3 regions of the Janthinobacterium sp. GMG1 genome follow, and region 1 is predicted to be linked to each of the others. Evidence: predicted binding sites of a transcription regulator. Region 1 holds the regulator's gene; each other region holds the start of a gene.
What was found. The regulator FNR, encoded in region 1, switches genes on or off when oxygen is low (the NO sensors DNR and NnrR bind a similar motif). The targets are predictions, from matches to a motif close to TTGATNNNNATCAA.

Region 1 (7,805 bases):
CATCATCGGCTGCGGCGTGCTGCTGTACTCGCAGTCGAAAATCAAAGTGGTCGAGGGCGCCCCTGCCGATGGCACCACGGGCCACGTCTGGGACGAGGACTTGAAGGAACTCAACACGCCGATGCCGCGCTGGTGGATGTGGTTGTTCTACATCACCATCGTCTTCGCGCTGGCGTACCTGTTCCTGTATCCGGGCCTGGGCAACTATGCCGGCAGCCTGGGCTGGAAATCGACGGGCCAGTACGAGGAAGAGCTGAAGAAGGCGGAAGCCGACTACGGTCCCCTGTTCAACAAGTACCTGAGCCAGGACTTGAAGACGGTGGCGGCCGATCCGCAGGCACTGGCCATCGGCCAGCGCCTGTTCCTGACCTACTGCGCGCAATGCCACGGTTCGGATGCGCGCGGCAACAAGGGCTTCCCCAACCTGACGGACAAGGACTGGCTGTATGGCGGCGAACCCGACATCATCAAGACCACCATCCTGCACGGCCGCAATGGGCAGATGCCACCGATGGGCGCCGCCCTCGGCTCCGAAAAGGATGTCGAGAACGTGGCCCATTATGTGCTGAGCCTGTCCGGCTCGACCTCGGATCCCGTCAAGTCGGTGCTGGGCAAGGCCAAATTTGGCGCCTGCATGGCCTGTCATGGCGCCGATGCCAAGGGTAACCAGATGCTCGGCGCGCCGAACCTGACGGACAAGACCTGGCTGTACGGCGGCAGCGCCGATACCATCATGGAAACCGTACGCAAGGGACGCAACAACACCATGCCGGCCTTCAGTGATTTCCTCGGCGAATCCAAGGTACACGTGCTGTCGGCGTATGTCTGGAGCCTGTCGAATCCGCAGGCACCCGCAAAGTAAAAATGGAACCTCAAGTCATCAAGATGTATGCGGCCCGCGAGCAAATCTACCCTCGCGAGGCCAAAGGACGCTACGCTACCTGGCGATGGGTATGCGTATGGCTTACCCAGCTCGCGTTCTACGGCTTGCCGTGGTTGACCTGGAATGGCAGGCAAGCCCTGCTGTTCGATTTGACCACGCGCAAGTTCTACATTTTCGGCGTCGTGCTGTGGCCCCAGGATTTCATCTATCTGGCGGCCCTGCTGATCATCTGTGCGTATTTGTTGTTCCTCGTCACGGCCATTGCCGGGCGGGTGTGGTGCGGGTTCTCTTGCCCGCAAACGGTATACACGGAAATTTTCCTGTGGGTCGAACGCCACATCGAGGGCACGCGCAGCGCGCGCATGGCCCTCGACAAGCAGGGCCCCTCCGTGCGCAAGGCGTTCAAGAAGACGGCCAAGCACCTGGCATGGGGCGCCATCGCCCTGTGGACGGGCTTTACCTTTGTCGGCTACTTCACGCCGATCAAGGAACTGGCGCAGTCGGTGACCACCCTGAACTTCGGTCCCTGGGAATGGTTCTGGGTCTTGTTCTACAGCCTGGCAACCTACGGCAACGCGGGCTGGCTGCGCGAGCAGGTGTGCAAATACATGTGCCCCTACGCGCGCTTTCAGAGCGCCATGTTCGACCAGGACACCCTGATCATCACCTATGATGCCAAGCGCGGCGAACCACGCGGCGCCATGAGCAAGAAGGCCGGCAACAACGACAAGCTGGGCGATTGCATCGACTGTACCCTGTGCGTGCAGGTGTGTCCGACCGGTATCGATATCCGCAACGGCCTGCAGTATGAATGCATCGGTTGCGCCGCTTGCGTCGATGCCTGCAACAGCGTGATGGACAAGGTTGACCGGCCACGGGGACTGGTACGCTACAGTACCGACCATGCGATGGAAAACAACTTCAATTCGAAGCAGATACGCCAGCGCGCCATGCGCCCGCGCGTCCTGATCTACACTTCCATCCTGGCCCTGATCATCATCGCCGTATGTACGTCGCTGGCCCTGCGCACGCCCCTGAAAATGGACGTGATCCGCGACCGCGGTTCGATGGGACGCGAAGTGGAAGACGGCATGATTGAAAACGTCTACCGTCTGCAGATCATGAACACGTCGGAGCAAACCCAGCATTTCAAGATCAGCGCTTCCGGCCTGCCGGGCCTGACCTTGCTGACGCGCGAAGAAGTGACCTTGCAGCCGACGGAAACGCTGGGTTGGCCGATCCGCCTGCGCGTGCCGCACGGCGTGGGAGAGAAGGGTTCGAACAAGATTGCGATCGAATTGCACTCGCTGGACAACCCGTCGCTGCATGTGCGTGAAAGCGCGGTATTCATCGTGCCACGTTAACAAGGAAAGGCGGAAGGGGACCGGGTGCCCTCGCCGCCGCCACGAAGTTGCAGGAAGGCCGGTCCCCATGCGGGGACTGGCTGATTAAACAGGAGAAATATCATGTCCGACAGTCTGAAACTGCAAGCCCCCGTTGCACCGTGGTACAAGCATCGCTGGCCATGGCTGCTGATGATCGGCCCCGGCCTGTCCGTGGTCGTCGGCAGCTTCATGGGCTATATCGCGTTTACGCAGCCCGATGCGCTGGTGGTGGGCGATTATTACAAGCAGGGCAAGGCGATCAACCAGGATTTGAAGCGCGACACGATCGCCAGCGACCTGGCCATGGATACGAGCCTGTCGTATGACGTGGCGCAAGCACGCCTGACCGGTTCCGTGCACAGCTTCGGCAAGGCTTACCAGGGTCCGCTGCAGCTGCACCTGGCGCATGCGACCCTGCCGGAAAAGGATATCAAGGTGCTGGTGCAGCCCGATGCGGCCGGCAATTTTTCCGTGGCGCTGCCGATGCTCGAGCGCAGCCGCTGGCAAGTGCTGGTGGAAAACGACAAACGCGAGTGGCGCCTGTCCGGCATCTGGACCTGGCCGCTGCAACGCAGCATCGCGCTGCATGCGGACGAAGAGCTGTAAGCCTTATTTGCAGATGTCGGTTCCGGCCGTAATGGCCTTCAGCTTGGCCGGCTGCAATATCTCGATCTCGCGGTTCGACACGCGCAGCCAGCCTTCCTTCTTGAATTTGGATAGCAGGCGGCTGACGCTCTCGATGGTCAGGCCCAGGTAGTTGCCGATTTCCTCGCGCGACATGCGCAGCTGGAAATTGCTGCCCGAATAGCCGCGCGCTTCATAGCGCGACGCCAGGTTGACGATGAAGGCGGCAAACCGCTGCGTCGCCTGCATATTGCCCAGCAACAGCATCACGCTTTGCTCGCGCGTGATTTCCTGGCTCATCATGCGGTGGAAATGGCGCAGCAGGGTCGGCATATTGCCCAGCAATTGTTCCAGGCTGGAAAACGGGATTTCACACACTTCGCTGTCTTCCAGCGCCACTGCATTACAGTGGTGGCGGTCGGCGCTGATGGCATCCATGCCCAGCAGTTCGCCCGCCATCTGGAAACCCGTCACCTGCTCTTCGCCACCGGGATTGATCTGGTACGTCTTGAAGTGCCCCAGGCGGATCGCATACAGGTTCTGGAACGAGTCACCGATGCGGAACAGCGAGGCGCCGCGCACGATCTTGCGGCGGCGGCCGATGATCTGGTCCAGCCTGTCCATGTCGCCCACATCGAGGCCCATCGGCAGGCACAATTGATGCATGCTGCAGGTCGAGCATCGCGCACGCAACGCCTCCACGTTCACGGTGGGCAAGGTGGGAGTGAGTAGCGCTTCAGTCATGTCGGTACCTTTTAGAAAATGCAACAACAAGTTTACTGCATACAGCTGCATACAGGGTTGCCGTATACCAATTTCACCGTAATTTCGGCGAATAAACGACGTCCAGCCTTTAATTATATGGCAACATCGTCAAAAGCCCGTACGGGGCGGGCAATTTGCGCGGTGGCGCTTGCCAAGCTGGGGTATTGATAGGAAAATTCCTGACAGCATTATCTGCCGCCTGTGCCGCCCGGTACTGAAAAGGAAATCATGAAGCCTCTCGGCATCAAAGCAAAAGTCGCGCTGGCCACCAGCCTGACCTCGATCGCCATGATCGCGCTGGTCACCATGATCCAGGTGCAGCACATGCGCGACGACTTCACCCGAGTACTGCTGAGCCAGCAATCGTCCCTGATCACCCGCACCGCTGCCGAGCTCGACGACAAGCTGGGCATGCTGCTGCAGATCGTCACCCTGACGGCCCGGCAACAGCCGCCGGAATTGATCGCCCGGCCCGCCCAATTGCGCGAATACTATTCGCGCCGCTCGATGCTGGTGCTGTTCGATGACGTGCTGGTGCTCGACGCGCAGGGCGCCATCGTGGCCGACATGCCGGAAGTGGCGGGGCGCGCCGGCATCAACGTTGCCGAGCGCGAGTATTTCCAGACCGTCCTGCGCACGCGCCAGCCCATGATCACCGAACCGATGCTTGGTAAATCGAGCGGCATGCCCATCGTGCAGATGGTGGCGCCCGTGCTGGCCGCCGATGGCCGGGTGGCCGGCGTGGTGATCGGCGTGCTGCGCCTGTACAAGGACAACCTGCTGGGCCGCCTGCGCTCGGAAAAGATCGGCAAGAGCGGCTATTACTTCATCCTCACGCGCGGCGCCGTGCCGCGCTATGTGCTGCACCCCGATACGAGCCGCTTGCTGCAACCGCGCAAGCCGAACGCCAACCTGACGACGACCCAGTTGCTGAAGGAAGATGGCGAAGGCAGCATGGTCAGCACCAACAGCCGCGGCATCACGGCCGTCAACAGCTTCAAGCGCCTGAAATCCGTGAACTGGCTGCTGGCCGCCTCGCTGCCCGTCGAGGATGCCTTTGAACCGTTCGATGGCGTGCTGTACCGGCTGGTGCTGTGGAGCATCCTCGCTTCGCTGCTGGCCGCTGCCGTTCTGGGCTGGGTCACCGTGCGCCTGCTGTCGCCGCTGGTGCGCCTGCGCGACACCTTGCTGGCCCTGCGCACCAGCGGCAGCCGCTTCACCCCCGTGCCGGTACAGCAGCGCGACGAGATCGGCGAACTGACGGAAGCGTTCAACGGCCTGATGAGCGAACGCGACCGCCTGCAGCAGGAACTCGAAGCGCGCGCGGCGGAGCTGGAACAGGAACGCGACCGCGCCGAAGCGGCCAACCGCGCGAAGAGCGATTTCGTGGCCAACATGAGCCATGAAATCCGCACGCCCCTCAATGCCGTGCTGGGCATGGTGTATTTGCTGGGCAATACCAGGCTCGATACGGAACAACGCAAGTATCTGACCATGGTGCGCGTGGCGGGCCAGTCGCTGCTGGGCATCCTCAACGACGTGCTCGACTATTCGAAGATCGAGGCGCGCCGCATGGAATTGTCGCCTGTCGAATTCGACCTCGACGAAGTCATGAATACCCTGGCCACGACGATGACGATGAATGCGGGCGAAAAGGAACTGGAACTGGCCATCGCCGTCGAACCCGACGTACCGCGGCGCCTCGTCGGCGACGCCCAGCGCCTGCAGCAAATCCTCGTCAACCTGGCCGGCAACGCCATCAAGTTCACGGAGAGCGGCGAAGTGGTGGTGGCCGTCAGCCTGGCCGAGAGCGAGAGCGGCCGCGCCTGGCTGCGCTTCGAAGTGCGCGACACGGGCATCGGCATGACGGAACTGCAGCAACAACAGCTGTTTTCCGCGTTTTCCCAGGGCGACCAGAGCATCACGCGGCGCTTCGGCGGCACGGGCCTGGGCCTGGCCATCAGCAAGCAGCTGATCCACATGATGGGCGGCGACATCGCCGTCGCCAGCAGCGAAGGCAAGGGCAGCCGCTTCTGGTTCAGCGTGCCCTTCGAGATGCTGGCGCAACCGGCCGAAACGCGGCGCACGCCCGCGCTGGGCCAGCTGCGCCTGCTGGTGGCCGACGATAACCGCACCACGCGCGAACTGATCGTCAAGCTGATCGAGGCGTGGGGCTGGCTGGCCGACGAAGTGGACTCCGGCTTTGCCGCCATCGAACTGTACCGCGAACGCCTGGCGCAGCAGCAACCATACGACGTGGTGCTGGCCGACTGGCACATGCCCGTCATGGACGGCCTGGCCACAGCCAAGGCCATCCGCCAGGCGGCCAGCGGCCAGCGCCAGCCCATCGTGGTGATGGTCAACGCCTTCGCCCGCAACCACCTGGAGGAAATTTCCAGCGCGGCCGAGGCCGACGTTGTGCTGATGAAGCCGATCACGGGCTCCAGCCTGTTCGATGCCCTGCACCAGGCGCTGATTACCAAGAACGACGGCGGCGAGCCACGCATGCTGCACCAGCCGCTGGGCACGGAACTGGCCGGCGTGCATTTCCTGCTGGTGGAAGACAATCATTTGAACCAGGCCGTGGCGCGCGGCATCCTCGAACACATGGGCGCCACCCTGGACGTGGTGGGCGACGGCTTGCAAGCCGTGGAACGGCTGCGCACGGAAGCGTTGCGCTACGACATCGTGCTGATGGACATGCAGATGCCCGTCATGGACGGTTTCAGCGCCACCCACATCATCCGCACGGAACTGCGCCTGAACCTGCCCGTGATCGCCATGACGGCCGGCGTGCTGGCGTCCGAGCGCGAGCGCTGCATGACGGCCGGCATCAGCGACTTCATCGCCAAGCCCGTGGTGGTGGAAGAGATGATGGAAGTCATCCTGCGCCACCTGCCCAAGCGCCCGCAAGTGCAGACGGCCGAGCCGGCACGCGTCGCCGATGAGGAAGTGTTTTCCATGGCGCCGCTGATGCGCGTGATGGGGCGCGATGCGAAGGGGCGCGGCGTGCTGCGGCGCATGGTGGAAGACGCGCTGAACAAGGGCATGACGCCCGTGCGCGACGCCGAAACAGCGTTGCAGGCGGGCCGCCACAGCGACGTGGCGCGCATCCTGCACAGCGTGCGCGGCTCCGTCGGCACCCTGGGCACGAAACGCCTGATCCGCGCCGCCTTCGCCACCGAGGAAGCCATCGATGCGGGCCGTCTGGACGAGGTGCCGGCGCTGCTGGCGCACACGGCGCAGGAACTGGAACTGGCGCTGGCGGCGGCAGCGGATTGGTTGTCCAGGCTGAAGGATTAGCACCCAAACGCCTAAGAAAACCGTAGCGAGCGGCAGTGAGTTGTGGCTAAGAAGCGCAACCGTGCTAGAGCACGGTGAGCATCGCAGGCCGCAAATCGCGACGCGCAGTAGATTTGCTTTGGCGTTTTATGCGGGCACGCCCAGAATCACGCTGGACGCCTTGAACATCGCCGTCACATTGCTGCCCGGTTCGATGCCCAGATCGGTGCTGCTCTGATTCGTGATGATGGCGGCGATCGTGCCGCCGCGCGGCAGGTCCAGCACCACTTCCGTGTTGACGGCGCCCGTCTGCACGCGCGTCACCACCCCGGCCAGCTGGTTGCGCGCGGAAAAGCGCGCGCCATGGCTGTCCGTCACAAGGATGATCGACGAAGCCTTGATCAGCGCGAACGCTTCCGCGCCCGGCACCAGGCCCAGGCTGGCGCTGCTGCCCTGCGTGACGATGGCCACGATATGCTGTCCGCCCGGCAATTCCAGCGTGACTTCGTCGTTGACGGCGCCCTGTTTCAGTTCGGCCACCTTGCCCAGGAATTGATTGCGTGCCGTGGTTTTCATGGCCATTCTCCGTATGAGTAAAAGGTCGTCGGCGATGCCTTCCGCCTGGCTGCCCAGCTGGCGCAGGTAACGGGCATGCTCGCGCTCGATGATGCGGAAATTGTCGACCAGCTGGCGTCCCCGTGGCGTCAGCCGCGTGCCGCCGCCGCCCTTGCCGCCCGTCAGGCGCTCGACCAGCGGTTCGCCAGCCAGGTTGTTCATCGCGTCGATGGCATCCCAGGCCGCCTTGTAGCTCATCTTCACAAGCTTGGCCGCCTGCGTGATGGAGCCGCACTCGGCGATGGCACCCA
Region 2 (7,805 bases), on a different contig from region 1:
CTTGCTGCTCGGCAGGATCGGCGTCTTCGCCGCGCAGCACGGCGTACCATTCGGCCGCTTCCTGCAAAATGGCGTAGTCGGCCGGCGGCATGGCAGGAGCAGGCTTAGGCGGCATCGTCCAGGCACAGCATGCATTGCAGCATGGCTTGCGCCATGTATTTCTTGACCATCCGTTCGGACACGTCCAACTGGACGGCGATCTGCGCATACGTCAGGCCATCGAGCTGCGCCAGCAGAAAAGCCTGGCGCGCGCGCGGCGACAGGGTGTCGAGCATGGCGTCAATGCGGTACAGCGACTCCACCACCAGTGCCCGCTCCTCGGGCGACGGCGCCGTCAATTCGGGACGGTTGGCCAGGGCGGCAAGAAAAGTGCGTTCCAGGGTCAGCCGGCGCCAGTGATTCACCAGCAAGCCATTGGCAACCGTGCTCAGATAGGCGCGCGGTTCGCGCAGGCTGTCCGCCGACTGCGTGGCCAGCATGCGCACGAAGGTGTCTTGTGCCAGGTCGGCTGCGCCATCGCGGCAGCCCAGCTTGCGCCACAGCCAGTTGTACAGCCAGCCATGGTGGCTGCTGTACAGGTCGCTAAAGAGATCGAGGGAAGGAGAAATGGTGGACACGGGCAAACGAACAAAGGGGCTGCCAAACTTGCCGGTCAAGTGGGTCAGCACTGCATCATGATCACGAATGAGAATGATTTTCATTTTCACACAATTTCACGACGATGTAAATTATCAAAACCATCATCCTTGCCCGGCGTGGACCTTTTGCGCAACAGTGCCACCGCACCATCATTTGCGAATGATTCTCGTTTGCGTTAAAATATCAGCCTTCCTTCTTCCCGCCATGCCTGATACCTGCATGGCGGCGCTATCGAAAGCCGCCATGACCACCTCCTCCCTTCCCCAGTTGCGCGCCAGCGCCGACGATGCGCCGCAGACTCGCCAGCTTGCAGCCCCGCAACAACGGCGCTGGCACTGGAGCTGGAAGCAGGTGTGGTTTCAATTGCACTGGTTCATCGGCATCACGGCCGGCACGGTGCTGGTGATCATCGGCCTGAGCGGCGCCACCCTGGCCTTCAAGGATGAATTGCTCGATGTCATGAACCCCGGCGTGCGCCATGTACCCGTGGAAACGCGCGCGCCGTTGACGCCAGCCCAGCTGAGCAACATCGCCGCAACGGAACACGGCCAGCGCGTGGCCTCCATCACCATGTATGCAGAAGCGGGCGCGGCGCCACGCCTGTTCTTCGCACCGAAGAATGGCCAGCGGCGCGGCGAGTCGATCTACCTGCACCCGTACACGGGCGCCACCCAGCCGGCGCTGGCGGGCGCGGAATTTTTCGAGTGGACGGAATCCTTGCACCGCTGGCTGCTGCTGCCGCGCGATCCGGGCCGGCAAGTGGCGGGCGCACTGGCCCTGTGCCTGCTGGGGCTGGCACTCTCCGGCCTGTATCTGCGCTGGCCCCGCCGTCCTCTGGACTGGCGCACCTGGCTGACCTTCGATCCTGCCCTGAAGGGCCGCTCGTTTTTGTGGAATCTGCACGCCGTGGCCGGCACCTGGTGCCTGGTCGTGTATGTGGCGCTGACCCTGACGGGCATTTACTGGAGCTATGACGTGGTGCGCGACAATATCGACGCCTGGGCCGGCAAGCCGCCAAGGATGGCACAGGCGCCGGGCAAGAAAGGCCAGCCGAAAGAGAAAGCGCCCGCCGTCGACATCGGCCCCGCCTGGAGCAGCTTCCAGCAACACGCCGCCGGCTGGACCATGGCCAGCGTACGCCTGCCGACACGCGCCGGCGAAGCCGTGCAATTCACGTGGCTGGCCAGCGATGCGCCGCACGAACGGGCGCGCAGCCGCATGAGCATTGCACCGTCCGACGGCACGCTCACGGAAAACGAACCGTACAGCCAGCAGGGCCTCGGTGCGCGCCTCGTCAACATCATTTATCCGCTGCACATGGGCACGTATTTTGGTTTGCCGGGCCGTATCATCGTCACCCTGGCCAGCCTGGGCCTGCCCCTGTTCGCCATCACGGGCTGGATGCTGTACCTGGGCCGCCGCAAGGCCAAGCGGGCTGTGCAGGCGCAGCGCGCCATGCTGGGCGCCGGCGCTCCGGGCAAGACGGATACAGGTTTGCCGACCCTGGTGGCCTACGCCAGCCAGTCGGGACAGGCCGAGCGCCTGGCCCTGGAAAGCGCGCGCGCCCTGCAGCAAGCGGGCGTGGCCGTCGACGTGCAATCGCTGGACCGCTTTGACCCCGCGCAACTGCGCCAGTACGAACGGGCACTGATCGTCGCCAGCACCTTTGGCGAAGGCGAGGCGCCGGACGGCACGCGCCGCTTTGCGCGCCTGTTGCAACAAACCTCGGGCACGCCGCTGGCGGGCCTGGAAGTCGGCATGCTGGCCCTGGGCGACCGCCATTACAGCGCCTTCTGCGGCTTTGGCCATGCGCTGGCGCAACAATTACACGCGCTGGGCGCCACTTCCCTGTTCCCCTTGATCGAAGTGGACAAGCACGACCCCGCCGCGCTGGCCGACTGGTCCAAGGCGCTGGCCCGCTGCAGCGGCAGCGCCATCGACGCCATCGGCGTGCAGGAAGAAGCGTCGTATGCCGAGTGGCGCCTGGCGCGCCGCGTGCTGCTCAACCCGGGCAGCCTGGGTGGCGAACTGCATGAAATCACCTTGACGGGCCCGGCCGGCGCCACCTGGGAAGCGGGCGCGCTGGCGGAAATCATTCCTTGCAATGCGGACGGCAGCGATGGCGAAGCAGGCAGTGCCCATCACGCGCCGCGCAGCTATTCACTCGCTTCGCTGCCATCCGATGGCGAGCTGCAATTGCTGGTGCGCCAGGAACGCCATGCGGGCGCGCAGAATCAAGGCCATGGCCTGGCCTCCGGCTGGCTCACGCGCTTCGCCCCGCCGGACGCCCCCATCCGCCTGCGCCTGCAAGCCAATCCCGCCTTCGCGCCCGCCCTGGTGGACGTGCCCTGCATTTATATCGGCAACGGTTCCGGCCTGGCGGGCCTGCGTGCGCATTTGCGCGCGCGCAAGCGGGCGGGACTGGCGCGCAACTGGCTGCTGTTCGGCGAGCGCCAGCAAGCTTTTGACAGCATCTGCGGCGCAGAGTTGCAAGGCTGGCTGGACGCTGGCCACCTGGCGCGCCTGGACCGCGTCTTTTCGCGCGATGGTGAGACACGGCAGTACGTGCAAGACCGCCTGCGCGCCAGCGCTGGCGAGCTGCGCGACTGGCTGGCGCAAGGCGCCATCGTCTGCGTGTGCGGCAGCTTGCACGGCATGGCGGCAGGAATCGATGCTGTGCTACAAGAAGTGCTGGGCCAGGAGGGCCTCGACGCGCTGCTGGCGGCCGGGCGCTACCGCCGCGACGTGTATTGATCTACATCAATCCGCCCCCGGCACCGCCCGGCTATGTGGGCAGGCGCACAGTCAGCGCCAGCCATCGGACTAGAGTGGGGACATTCCCCCCACCGTCTGCGAGGCTAGCCATGAAAAACCCCTGGATGAGCATGTACCTGAGCGCCGCCAACCGCATCGCCAACACGGCGCGCGGCCATGCGACGGCCGCCGTCAAGCGCGAAGCGGCGAAAAATACGCGGCAACTGACGCAAGTGTGGTTCGACTCTTTCCTGCCCGCCGCAGGCAAGCCACGGCGCAGCCGCAAGGCGAAATAAGCCCGTGGCACCAGGCGAACTGGTGCGGTGCATCACAGCAATAAGTTGAAGTTACGACCAGATGAACTAAACTGCAAGCATGGTAGTGCATAAGGAAGTGACCGGCAGGCGCCGCATCCCCGCGCCGCCGCCGGGACACCGGGAGACGACCATGTTGACGCTCAAAGTGCTGGCCTGCCTTGCCTTGTCGGCCTTGCTGCTCGTGCCCCTCGTGCTGAGGGATGCGATGCAGACGTCCGCCGGGCAGCAGATGCAGGTGCCGAATGTAGACGCACAAGCCCTCTGGGCTCGCTGGCCGAAGCATTAAACGCGCTAGGTAGCAGCTTACCTCATTTAAAAACGCTTTATTGCGGATGGGGATTTGTTCCCCGTTTTCCTTCATTTCTCAGTGCCTCAATCCTCCTCCTCTTCACCATACTTTTGATCCAGATCATGGATTTCCCCCTTCGCCGCGTCCACACTGGAACAGTCCGCTTCGCACCGGGACGGACTTAACCTGGAGCATCAGCATGGGTAAATCGCATTGGAAGGATGAGATGGCGCTGGGGGTTCCCGTCATCGACGAGGCGCATGAAGCGCTGTTTCAGGAACTGGCGCGGCTGCAGCAACTGGGCGACCAACATTTCAGCGTGGCGTTTCGCGAGCTGATTGCCGCCGTCGAACGCGATTTCCGCGAGGAAGAAGATTTGATGGAACAAATCGGCTTTCCCTCGCTGGCCAACCACCGCGAACAGCATGCGCGCGTGCTCAGCGGCTTGCACCATGCCTGGGCCGCCGTCGATGAAGGTGACCTGGAACAGGGGCGCCATGCGCTGTCGCTGTTGCCGCAATGGCTGATCTTCCATCAGGCCACCATGGACCTGGCCCTGGCGGCGGCGCTGGAACTGGTGCAGCGCCAGCCGAACTAGACGCTACAGCAGCAGCACCGTCGCTTGCTCGGGCAAGACGACGCGGTAGTGTCCCGGGTACTTGTCTTCGCCATCGAAAATCTTGCAAAACACGGGCTGGTTGATGTCGTTGACGGCCGCCTCGTTCATGGGCAGGGTGGCGATCAGCTGCTCGCCTTCGACCAGTTGCAGCGCGCTGCCCCGCTCGGTAGCGCAGAACGCCAGCGATTGCACATCGCTGGCGAACGGCCGCTTGTACCACGGCGTAATGGCCCGCACGGCGCGCCGGGCGTCGTGCAAAACCTGCCCCACGCGCGTGACGTTCCAGGCATCGCGCGCCACGGACGGCTGAAGCACGATATTCGCCGTCAGCTCGCCCCTGCTCTTGTTCACCAGGAAAGTACCGTCCTGCGCGGCGATGTCATCGTTGAGCGGCACGACAAACACGCCGCCGCTGGAAACCTTGATCGGCACGGGTGCGCCATTGCCTTGCAAAGCCACGCGCACGTCGTCGATGGTGGCGCTCAGCTTGGCCGGAATCAGGCGCAGGGCCATGACCACGCTGCCGCTCGACACTTGCCACACTTTCCTGGCCGTCAGATAACTTTCACGGTAAGCCGTGAAGCGCACGCGCGGCGCCTTGGCGTCGCTGCTGGCCGTGATCGTCACCGTTTGCGACGGCAAGGCGTCCTCCGCACTCGCCGCTGGCGCCGCGGCTGTGGCAGGCGCAAGGGGGGGCGATACGACCGCGGCGGCGGGCGGAACGCTAGCGCTCTGCAGCGGCGCGGGAACAGCCGGCGGCGGCGCCTGCTCCTGGGCCTGGCCCAGCGACACGACACACAACCATCCGGCACAAGCGATCCATGTACGCATGCATTTCTTTCAATGAGGAAAATATTTTATCAGCGCCTGCATTATCGCAGAAGGTCGGACGATACGCCCTCGGCCTGCCTGCACGCCTGTCCGCACTCTTTTGGTGCGCACGCTTGATTATTTGGCAAATACCACCTATATTGATAATGATTCTTATTCACATAATGTGAACTGAATTATGCACGACCTTTCCACTGCCATGCGCGGGTGGACTGCTATCCGAGCCAGATCCCGGGCCAGCGTCACGCCATCCCCCAGCTACTGCGCCACTCGCCAGACGAGATAGGAACACACACGACTAAAAATACTCCAGGAAAATAATGCAATCGACCACCGTCTTCTCTTCTTCGCGCCAGCCCGCCTTGCGCCCCCTCCCCCGCTTATTACACATCAGCCTGCTCAGTCTTGCCGCCGGCGTGGTCTTGCCTGCACAGGCTGCCGATGCTGCTGAGGCCGACGTCACCATGCCGGCCGTCACTGTGCTGGGCCATTCGATGGCCACCACGGAAGGCACGCAGTCGTACACGGCAGGCGAAACGCGCAGCGCCACGCGCATGGACCTGTCCCTGCGCGAGACGCCGCAATCGGTCAGCGTCATCACGCGCCAGTTGCTCGACGACCTGGGCGCCGTGCGGCTGGACCAGGCGCTGGCGCAGACGACGGGCATCCAGGTGAACCAGAACGACACGGAACGCACGACGTTTAGTGCGCGCGGCTTCGGCATCAACAATATCCAGATCGATGGCATGGCGCGCGGCGGCAATGCGCCATTGCAAGACACCATCCTGTACGACCGCATCGAGGTCGTGCGCGGCGCCACCGGCCTGATGGGCGGCAAGGGCGACCCGTCGGCCACCATCAACATGATACGCAAGCGGCCGACGAAGGAATTCCAGGCCAGCGCCGGCCTCATCATGGGCCGCTGGGATGACCAGCGCTTCGAGGCCGACCTTTCCACGCCGCTGAACGCGGATGGCAGCGTGCGTGCGCGCACGGCCCTGGCGTGGCAAAAACGCGATTCCTACCTGGACATGTATCACGAACGCAAGACGGTCGGCATGGTCATCGTCGAGGCGGACGTGCGTCCCGGCACCCTGCTGACGGCCGGTGTCGACTTCCAGGACAACAAGCCCACAGGCGCCACCTGGGGCGCCGTGCCCTACTGGAACGCGGACGGCAGCCTGGCCAACTTGCCGCGCAACACCAGCTGGACGACGCCCTGGAGCACCTGGGCCAACAAGCAGCACACGGTATTCACGTCGCTGGACCAGCGCCTGCCCGGCAACTGGAACATGCACCTCGGCTATGCGCGCACGGAAAGCACGAACCGCACCACCGTTCTCTATGCGGGCAAGGGTTATCCCGATCCCGCCACGGGCAAAGGCATGGAACTGTGGACGGGAGCCTGGGGCGCAGGCGAAAAGAACAGCGACAATTTCGACATTTACGCCAGCGGGCCGTTCACCTTGCTGGGACGCAAGCATACAGCCATCGTCGGCTGGAATGGCAATAACGCCCAGGACAATTCGATAGGCGGCAAGGCGAAAATCGACTATGAACCTTTGGTCCCTGATTATCGCAGCTGGACGGGCAATATCCCCCGCCCCGTGTTCACCCCGGATGGCTCGCACACGGAAACCGTGACGCGTCTGGCGGGCGGTTATGTGGCCACGCGTTTGAGCCTGGCCGACCCGCTGCACGTGATCATCGGCGCGCGCAGCAGCACCTACCGCACGGAAAAGCGCAACTACAACACGCAAGGCGTGCACACGAACAGCAGTAACTTTGTGGAAACGCGCAACGAGGTCACGCCCTATGTGGGCGCCGTGTTCGACATCAACAAGCAGTATTCGGCCTACGCCAGCTTCACGCAGCTGTTCACCCCCCAATCGAGCAAGGACCGCAACAACCAGTTCCTGGCGCCGGAAACGGGCGACAATGCGGAACTGGGCATCAAGGGCGAATTCTATGAAGGCAAGCTGAATGCATCGGCCGCCCTGTTCCACACGAAGAAAAAGAACCTGGCGGAACTCGACCGCACGGTGCCGCCCGGCTTCTTGCTGCCCGACGGCGGCCAGGCCATGGTGGCCAATGGCGCCGGCGTGACGGCAAAGGGCGTGGAATTCGACGTTTCCGGCCAGTTGTCACCCGGCTGGGAAGCGAGCGGCGGCTATACCTATCTGCACGCGGCCGAGGCTGATGGCCGCCGCGCCGCCACCACGCAGCCGCGCCATTTGCTGCGCCTGGCTACCAGCTACCGTTTCGACGGCCGCCTGGCAGGGCTGAAAGCGGGCGCCAGCATGACAGCGCAAAGCGCCATCTACAGCGAATCGTGGTACGGCCACCCGCCATCGGG
Region 3 (7,805 bases), on a different contig from region 1:
CGATCAGGTCGCCGCTGCGGCGCAGGTGATAGGTCACTTCCTTGATCGACTTTTGCGCCACCTCGACGATGCGCGCATCCGTCGATTTCGTCAGTTCCAGCAGCTGGAAATAGTGCCAGCTGTCGAAGAAGAACTGGCGCATCATCGTGTCGGCGTAATTGCCGTTCGGCTGTTCGAGCAGCAGGCAGTTCTTGAAATCGTGGGCGTCGCGCAAAAAGGCGATGTCGTCCTCGTCGCGGCCCGCGTTTTCCAGTTCGGCCGCATAGCTGAACCACAAACGCGTCTGGCCCAGCAAATCCAGCGCCACGTTGGTCAGCGCCATGTCTTCTTCCAGCGCAGGGCCCTTGCCGCACAGCTGCGACAGCTGCTGGCTGAGGATCAGGGCATTGTCGCCCAGGCGCAAAAGGTAGTTGACCTTGTCATCCATTGCAAGCGCTCCCATCACAGGTTCTTGACTTCTTCCGGCATCGGGAAGAAGGTGGGATGGCGGTACACCTTGCTGTTCGACGGTTCGAACAGGGCGCCCTTGTCGCCGGGGCTGCTGGCGACGATATCGGCCGCGCGCACCACCCAGATGCTCACGCCTTCATTGCGGCGCGTGTAGACGTCGCGCGCATGGTTGACCGCCATGGTGGCGTCGGAAGCGTGCAGGCTGCCCACATGCTTGTGCGCCAGGCCGTGCTGGCTGCGGATGAAAACTTCCCACAATGGCCATTCTTTGCTCATGTTGCTATCCCCTATCTGTCTTATGTATTTACGCTGCCGCTTTGTTAGCAGCTTGCTTGTCTGCATACGCGACCAAGGCATCGCGGAACCATTCACCGTCTTCATACGCTTTCACGCGCGTTTGCAGGCGTTCGCGGTTGCACGGGCCATTGCCCTTCAAGACGTTGTTGAACTCGGACCAGTCGATCTCGCCGAATTCATAGTGGCCCGTTTCCGCATTGAACTTCAGGTCGGGATCGGGCACGGTCAGGCCCAGGTATTCAATCTGCGGCACGGTCTGGTCGACCATGCGCTGGCGCAATTCGTCGTTCGAGAACAGCTTGATGCGCCATTGCGCCGACTGGGCGCTGTTGACGGAAGCGGCGTCGGACGGGCCGAACATCATCAGCGAAGGCCACCACCAGCGGTTCAAGGCATCCTGCGCCATGGCTTTTTGCGCGGGCGTGCCCTTGCAGAGCGACATCATGATGTCGTAGCCCTGGCGCGCATGGAACGATTCTTCCTTGCAGACGCGGATCATGGCGCGCGCATACGGACCGTAGGAACAACGGCACAGGGGAATCTGGTTGATGATGGCGGAACCGTCGACCAGCCAGCCGATGGCGCCCATGTCCGCCCACGACAGGGTCGGATAATTAAAGATGCTGGAATACTTGGCTTTGCCCGAGTGCAAGGCGGCCAGCAAGTCATCGCGCGATACGCCCAGGGTTTCTGCGGCGCTATACAGGTACAGGCCATGGCCCGCTTCATCCTGGATCTTGGCCAGCAGGATGGACTTGCGTTTCAGGGTAGGCGCGCGCGTGACCCAGTTACCTTCTGGCAATTGGCCGACGATTTCCGAGTGCGCGTGCTGCGAAATCTGGCGGATCAGGGTCTTGCGGTAGGCGTCCGGCATCCAGTCCTTGGCCTCGATCTTGATGCCTTCGTCGATGCGTGCCTGGAAAGCGCGCTCTTCCTGGCCCATGTCGTCGAGGGAACGGACGTTCTTGAGGCCGGTTTCAACCATTTGTGCGTACATGATCTGTCTCCCATGTCTTTGATTTTGCGCAGCAACGCGGTGCGATGAACAGATAATACGATACAAAAAACGATTTGCATACACTTGATATGAATCATTTTAAAAATTCGTATCTTGTGCAGCTTTTTTGTGCGTATGATATTGCTGATGAGAAAACACTACAGAGCGCCACCAGCGCTTCCGGCAAATTATTGCCGCGCTACCCGCGCAGCCAAGTAAACTGCTGCTTTTATTGATTCGACCGCAACACGGCCAGACCGGAACCACATGAAGAACACCCGCTGCACGGCATGGATAGCCGATTTCCTGGAAAGCGACCCACCGCGCTCGAAGTCCCTGGTGATGACCATCTTTGGCGACGCCATCGTGCCGCGCGGCGGCGCCATCTGGCTGGGCAGCCTGATCGAACTGCTGGCGCCATTCGGCGTCAATGACCGTTTGTTGCGCACCAGCGTGTTCCGCCTGGCGCAGGAAGGCTGGCTCAGCTCGCAGCGCGACGGCCGCCGCAGCGCCTATACGATACGCCCGGAGGCGCTGGCCCGCTTCGAACGTGCCTATCGCCGCATCTATGCGCCGCTGGTCGTGCACTGGGATGGCAGCTGGACCCTGGTGATCGGGCCGGCCGGTAGCATCGGCGCCGCCGAGCGGGGCGCGCTGCGCAAGGAATTATTATGGGCCGGCTATGGCTTGATTTCTCCCGGCATCTTTGGCCATCCGGCCAGCAATACGGAGGCGCTGGAAGATATCCTCGTGCGCAACGAGGTGCAGGGCAAGTTGTATGTCTGCCACACAACAGAGTTGCCGGGCGTCAGCACGCGCCCGCTGCGCGACATGGTGGGCGACTGCTGGGACTTGTCGGAAGTGATGGCCGGTTACGAAAAATTCATCGCCAGCTTCCAGCCCCTGCTGACCCTGCTGCAAGAGGCGCCCGTGTTCGATGCCGAGCAAGCCTTCGTCATCCGCTCGCTGCTGACGCACGCCTACCGACGCGTGCAATTGCATGACCCCCAACTGCCCGTCGAACTGCTGCCCGAACCGTGGCCCGGCACACAAGCCTACGCATTGGCGCGCGACCTGTACCGCATCACGTATGCGGCCGCCGAGGAACATATCCTGGCCACCCTGCGGCGCGAGGATGAGCAGGCGCCGAATGTCGAGCCGTGGTTCTACGAACGATTTGGCGGTCTGAACACCTGACAAAACGTCCATGGCGGCGTTGCAGGGCCTGGGCGTACGTTCGTACTGCCTGCGACCCTGCGCCTTGCCCTGAACATTTTTCAGGCGTTCAGGAATAAGTTACTGTCTGCTCACTGTTTCACCACTACTTGCTTCGCTCCCGCCAGCAAATCCTGCCCCAGCTTTTCCAGCGCATTGGCCTGCACCAGCATGGTGTCGAGGATGGCGACGTTGAAAGTGAATTCGGCTGGCGTCGTATAGCCGGGGAAACGTATGATGCGCAGCAATTCCTGCAAGGTCGTGCCCTTGCCCAGGTGCGCCAGCGCATCGCTGAGGGCGCTGACTTTCTTTTCCAGTTCGCGTATGTGTTTGCCGTTGTCGTCCATGATGCTCTCCTCATGTTGGAGCTATCACGTTAGCAAAGCATGTCCCGCGTCGTTTGCGCCAGCACAAAGACGCCGCTAAAACGGGTATCATCGCGCCATTGCACACGATGCAAAACCCATACGTTTTTATCAGGAACACACATGACCATTAAAATCAGCCAGCAATTCGACGCCGGCGCGATCGAGGTGCTGCGCGCCGACGATGCACTATCCATCGAGCTGAACATCCGCAAGGATTCCCACGCCGACATCACGCAGTGGTTTTACTTCCGCCTGCAAGGCGCGCAAGGCGAGGCGTGCACGATCCGCTTCATGAATGCAGGCAAGTCAGCCTACCCGGACGGCTGGAAAGATTACCAGGCTGTCGCCAGCTATGACCGCGAAACCTGGTTCCGCGTGCCTACCAGCTTTGACGGCACCGTGATGACCATCGAACATACGCCGGAAGAAGAAAGCGTGTACTACGCCTACTTCGAACCGTATCCATGGGACCGTCATCTGGCCCTGATCGACAGCGCGCAAGCGTCGCCGCTGGTACGCTTGATCGACCTGGGCAGCACCGTCGAAGGCCGCGACATGAACCTGCTGGTGGTCGGCGACGCCGATGCCGAGAAAAAAGTCTGGGTCATCGCGCGCCAGCATCCCGGTGAAACGATGGCGGAATGGTTTGTCGAAGGCATGCTCGAAGCCTTGCTGGACCAGGCCAATCCGTTTGCCCGCCAGTGCCTGCAAGACGCCGTCTTCTACGTCGTGCCGAACATGAACCCGGACGGTTCCGTGCATGGCAACCTGCGCACCAATGCGGCCGGCGCCAACCTGAACCGCGAATGGATGACGCCAACCATGGAGCGCAGCCCGGAAGTGTTCCTGGTGAAACAAAAGATGCATGAAATCGGTTGCGACCTGTTCCTCGACGTGCATGGCGACGAAGGTCTGCCATATGTGTTCGTCGCAGGCAGCGATGCGCTGGAAAATTTCACGCCGGCACAAAAAGCCGAGCAAGACCGCTTCATCGCCGACTTCAAGGTGGCCAGCCCCGATTTCCAGGATGAGCACGGCTACGAAGACGGCCCGTTCACGCCGGAAGTGCTGACCATGGGTTCGCCCCACATCACGCACGCCTTCGGCTGCCTGTCGTTGACCCTGGAATTGCCGTTCAAGGACAATGCCAACGATCCCGACCCGCAAACGGGCTGGAGCGGCGCCCGCAGCGCCGCCCTGGGTGCTGCCGTATTGCAACCGATCCTGGCCACCTTGCGCGCTTAAGCCTTACCGCAGTCACGCGGCCCGACCTCGCAGGCGGGCCGCGCTTTTCTCTCAGCCCTTGGCTACCTTGCGCAAGGCTTCCACCAACCGGTCCAGATGCGACTCGGGCGTAAAGATGCCTGGCGTGACGCGCACGCACGCGCCACTGGCAAGGCCGTCGCGCGGCACGGCAAAGATGCCGTGTTCCTGTACCAGCTTTTTCGACAGCGCATAGCTGTCGGCCACGCTCGTCTTGCCCTTCAGGCGGAACGAAGCGATGGCGCTCGTCAGGCGCGGATCGCCTGACGCCAGCACCTCGATGCCTTCGATGGCGCGCGCCGCTTCCACCCAGCGGTTGCGCAGCAGCCGCAGCCGCGCCTGCTTGTTGGCCACGCCGATCTGCGCATGCAAGTCCAGCGCCGTCGGCAAGCTCAGATAAGCGGCGAAATTGACCGTGCCCGTGTGCACGCGCGTGCGGATATCATCGCCCGCCTTTTCTCCCCGCAGTTCCCCCATGTACGGGTCGATATCGGCCACCCTGCCCCGCTTGATATACGCAGCACCCACGCCGACAGGCGCACCTATCCATTTATGCAGGTTGATGCCGGCAAAATCCGCCTGCAGGTCAGGAATCGTCATGTCCAGCTGGCCGAAGCCGTGCGCCGTATCGACGATCACGTCGATGCCCCGTGCGCGTGCCAGGCGGCTGATCTCGGCCACGGGCAAGACCATGCCGTTGCGGTGATTGACGTGCGTGAGCAGCATCAGTTTCAGCGCCGGATGCCGTTCCATGGCAGCAACATAGGCGGCGATGACGCCGTCATGCGTAAACGGTTCCGGCATGGCAATCGACACGACCTGGGCGCCGCGCCGCTGCTGCAGCCAGCGCGTGACGGTGATCATATTGTCGTAATCGATATCCGCGTACAGCACCGTGTCGCCCGGCCGCAAGCGGTTGTAGCCGGCGATCAGGACTTGCAGCGCTTCCGTCGCACCGCGCGTCAGCACGATTTCATCGATGGCCACGCCCAGCGCCCTGGCCGCCGCCGCGCGCGCCGCCTCGAAGTCGGCGGGAAAGCGCATGCGCGCATACCAGGCGTTGTCGCGGTTGACCATGGCCAGCTGCTGCTCGTAATGGCGCAGCACGGGCCTGGCCATCGAACCCCAGAAAGCATTGTCGAGTTGCACGATGGCATCGGTCGTGTCGTACTGCGCGGCCACGGCCTGCCAGTAAGCCTGGTTGCTGGCCAGGACTTCCGGCGCGGTGCCGGCCGGCACCGATGGCAAGGACGGAGGCAGGGCGGCAGATGCTGCCGCAGCCGATCCTGCGCCCGCCGCCATGGGCAGCGCTGCCGCCAGCGAACCCGCGCGCAACAGGGCGCGGCGTTGTGGATTCATCGTCATCTCCCTTAAAATTTCACTTTGTACTCGACGTACAGGTTACGCCCGTCCGTGTCGTACGGCGCATTGCGCGAATAGATCAGACCGCGGCTGGCCTGGAAGGTTGCTTCGTCAGGATACTTGTCCAGCACGTTGTCGATACCCACGCGCACGGACTGCTTGTCGCTGATCTTGTAGCTGGCCGCCAGGTCGAGGAATTGCATGGCGCCAAAATGCTGGAAGATATCGCCCGTGGCATTGCCGGAATTGTCCGTCCACGCGCCGTAATTGCGCACGCGGGCCAGGGTATTCCAGTTGCCCAGGTCATAGTTGCCGCTGATGGTGGCTTTCTGGCGCGGCAAGCGCTCCTCGAAGACCTGGCGCTGGGCCGCATTCGTCACCAGGCTGGACTTGCCGTCGTCGACTTTCGTCGTGTTGTAGTTGTAGGCCAGGGTCAGGTTCAGCTTGCCGTCGCCGATACGGCTCAGGTGGCTGCCGACGATATCGATGCCGCGCGTGGTGGTGTCGAAGTCGTTCGTGAAATAGCTGACCGAGGTATAGCGCAGCGGATTGGCCACGCCGGCCGGCACGGCAAACGCGGCGGACGTGCTGAAGCGGTCGCTGACCTTGATGTCATACACGTCGACGGAACCGGAGAAGCCCGCCGATGTCTTCCACGTAAAGCCCAGCGACAGGTTCTTCGATTTTTCCGGCTTCAATGCCTTGGCGCCCAGCAGGATGGCCAGCGGATCGTTGTTGGCCAGGCGGCCGCTGGTAAACAGCAGCAGGGTCTTGGTGTCGAGGCCTTGATTCGTGCTGTTGGTGTTCGACTGGCCCGGCGTCGGCGCACGGAAACCCGTCGAGTAGGAACCGCGCAAGGCCATGTCTTCGCTCAAGGCATAGCGGGCCGACAACTTGCCGTTGACGGTGCTGCCGAATTCCGAGAAATGTTCATAGCGGGCCGCGCCCCCCAGGCTCAGGGCCTTCGTGACGGGCACTTCCACGTCCAGGTAGGCCGCATAGCTGTCCTGGCCCCAGCTGCCCGCCTGGCGGTCGCTGAAGCCTGGCGCGCCATTCGCATTCGCGTCGAGGCCGATGGCCGCGCCCGGCCCCACCGTCCAGGACGCCACGTCGCCCGCCTTCACGCCATAGGTTTCATTGCGCACCTCCGCGCCGAAGGCGATGTTGACCGGTTGCGGCAGGGACGCCACGGGCAATTCATAGTTGAAGTTGGCGTTGAGAATCTTTTCCACCTGCGACAACTGGCCCAGGTAAAACGATGTCGGGCTGCCCGGCCCCATCGAGGCGTTGATGGAATTGGTCAGGTTGTAATCGATGCGGTTGCGCCCCCAGGAAGCGCTCACGTCCCAGCCGAAGCGGTCGTTGAAATGGCCGCGGACGCCGGCCACCACCTGTACATCATTCTGCTCGTTCGAATAGCTGGGGCTGAAGCCGAGCGGATAGATGCTGCGCAAGTCCCAGCCAGGGAACAGGCTGCTGGTTTTATACGCGCCCGTGCTCGTGTCCGGGTTGCGCCAGTTGAAATCCGAGGTGCCGTCACTGCGGCTGAACAGGCCGAAACCGTACAGTTCCGTCGTGTCGGACAGGGCCATGCTGGCATTGAAGCCGATGCGCTTGCTGTCGAGTTCAGGCTGGCCCCAGCGCTGCACGGGATTCGGCACCTTCAGTTCCGGATGCGCATTCTGGAAAGCAATCGCGTCGGCCCGCTGGCGCGTGCGCGACGTGGGGTCGGACTTGGCCAGCGCGCCGAAAATCGTCGCCTTGCCCGTCTCGCCAAAGGCAAAGCCCGTCTTCAGGTTCACTTCGTTGCCCTTGCCGTCGCCTTCCGAATATTGCGAATGGTGCACGGAGAC

Region 2: SJI03_RS23845 (bacteriohemerythrin) is a predicted target of FNR. The motif match lies at 4,110-4,123, and genes of this name have one in related genera.
Region 3: paaA (1,2-phenylacetyl-CoA epoxidase subunit PaaA) is a predicted target of FNR. The motif match lies at 1,829-1,842, and genes of this name have one in related genera.

Annotation. Positions count from the first base shown of each region.
Region 1 is NZ_JAXQNT010000013.1:61,675-69,479, forward strand. Features, by position in the region: gene ccoP (cytochrome-c oxidase, cbb3-type subunit III) at 1-862, shown strand, start outside; gene ccoG (cytochrome c oxidase accessory protein CcoG) at 865-2,247, shown strand; gene SJI03_RS25415 (FixH family protein) at 2,350-2,874, shown strand; gene fnr (fumarate/nitrate reduction transcriptional regulator Fnr) at 2,878-3,636, opposite strand; gene SJI03_RS25425 (response regulator) at 3,886-6,960, shown strand; gene SJI03_RS25430 (TOBE domain-containing protein) at 7,087-7,805, opposite strand, start outside.
Region 2 is NZ_JAXQNT010000011.1:54,073-61,877, reverse strand. Features, by position in the region: gene SJI03_RS23870 (FecR domain-containing protein) at 1-115, opposite strand, end outside; gene SJI03_RS23865 (sigma-70 family RNA polymerase sigma factor) at 105-701, opposite strand; gene SJI03_RS23860 (sulfite reductase flavoprotein subunit alpha) at 883-3,393, shown strand; gene SJI03_RS23855 (hypothetical protein) at 3,504-3,689, shown strand; gene SJI03_RS23850 (hypothetical protein) at 3,841-3,996, shown strand; gene SJI03_RS23845 (bacteriohemerythrin) at 4,199-4,597, shown strand; gene SJI03_RS23840 (hypothetical protein) at 4,601-5,260, opposite strand; gene SJI03_RS23835 (TonB-dependent siderophore receptor) at 5,770-7,805, shown strand, end outside.
Region 3 is NZ_JAXQNT010000001.1:373,492-381,296, reverse strand. Features, by position in the region: gene paaC (1,2-phenylacetyl-CoA epoxidase subunit PaaC) at 1-442, opposite strand, end outside; gene paaB (1,2-phenylacetyl-CoA epoxidase subunit PaaB) at 442-726, opposite strand; gene paaA (1,2-phenylacetyl-CoA epoxidase subunit PaaA) at 755-1,744, opposite strand; gene paaX (phenylacetic acid degradation operon negative regulatory protein PaaX) at 2,012-2,941, shown strand; gene SJI03_RS01785 (hypothetical protein) at 3,052-3,306, opposite strand; gene SJI03_RS01780 (M14-type cytosolic carboxypeptidase) at 3,448-4,572, shown strand; gene SJI03_RS01775 (aminotransferase class V-fold PLP-dependent enzyme) at 4,624-5,949, opposite strand; gene SJI03_RS01770 (TonB-dependent receptor) at 5,961-7,805, opposite strand, start outside.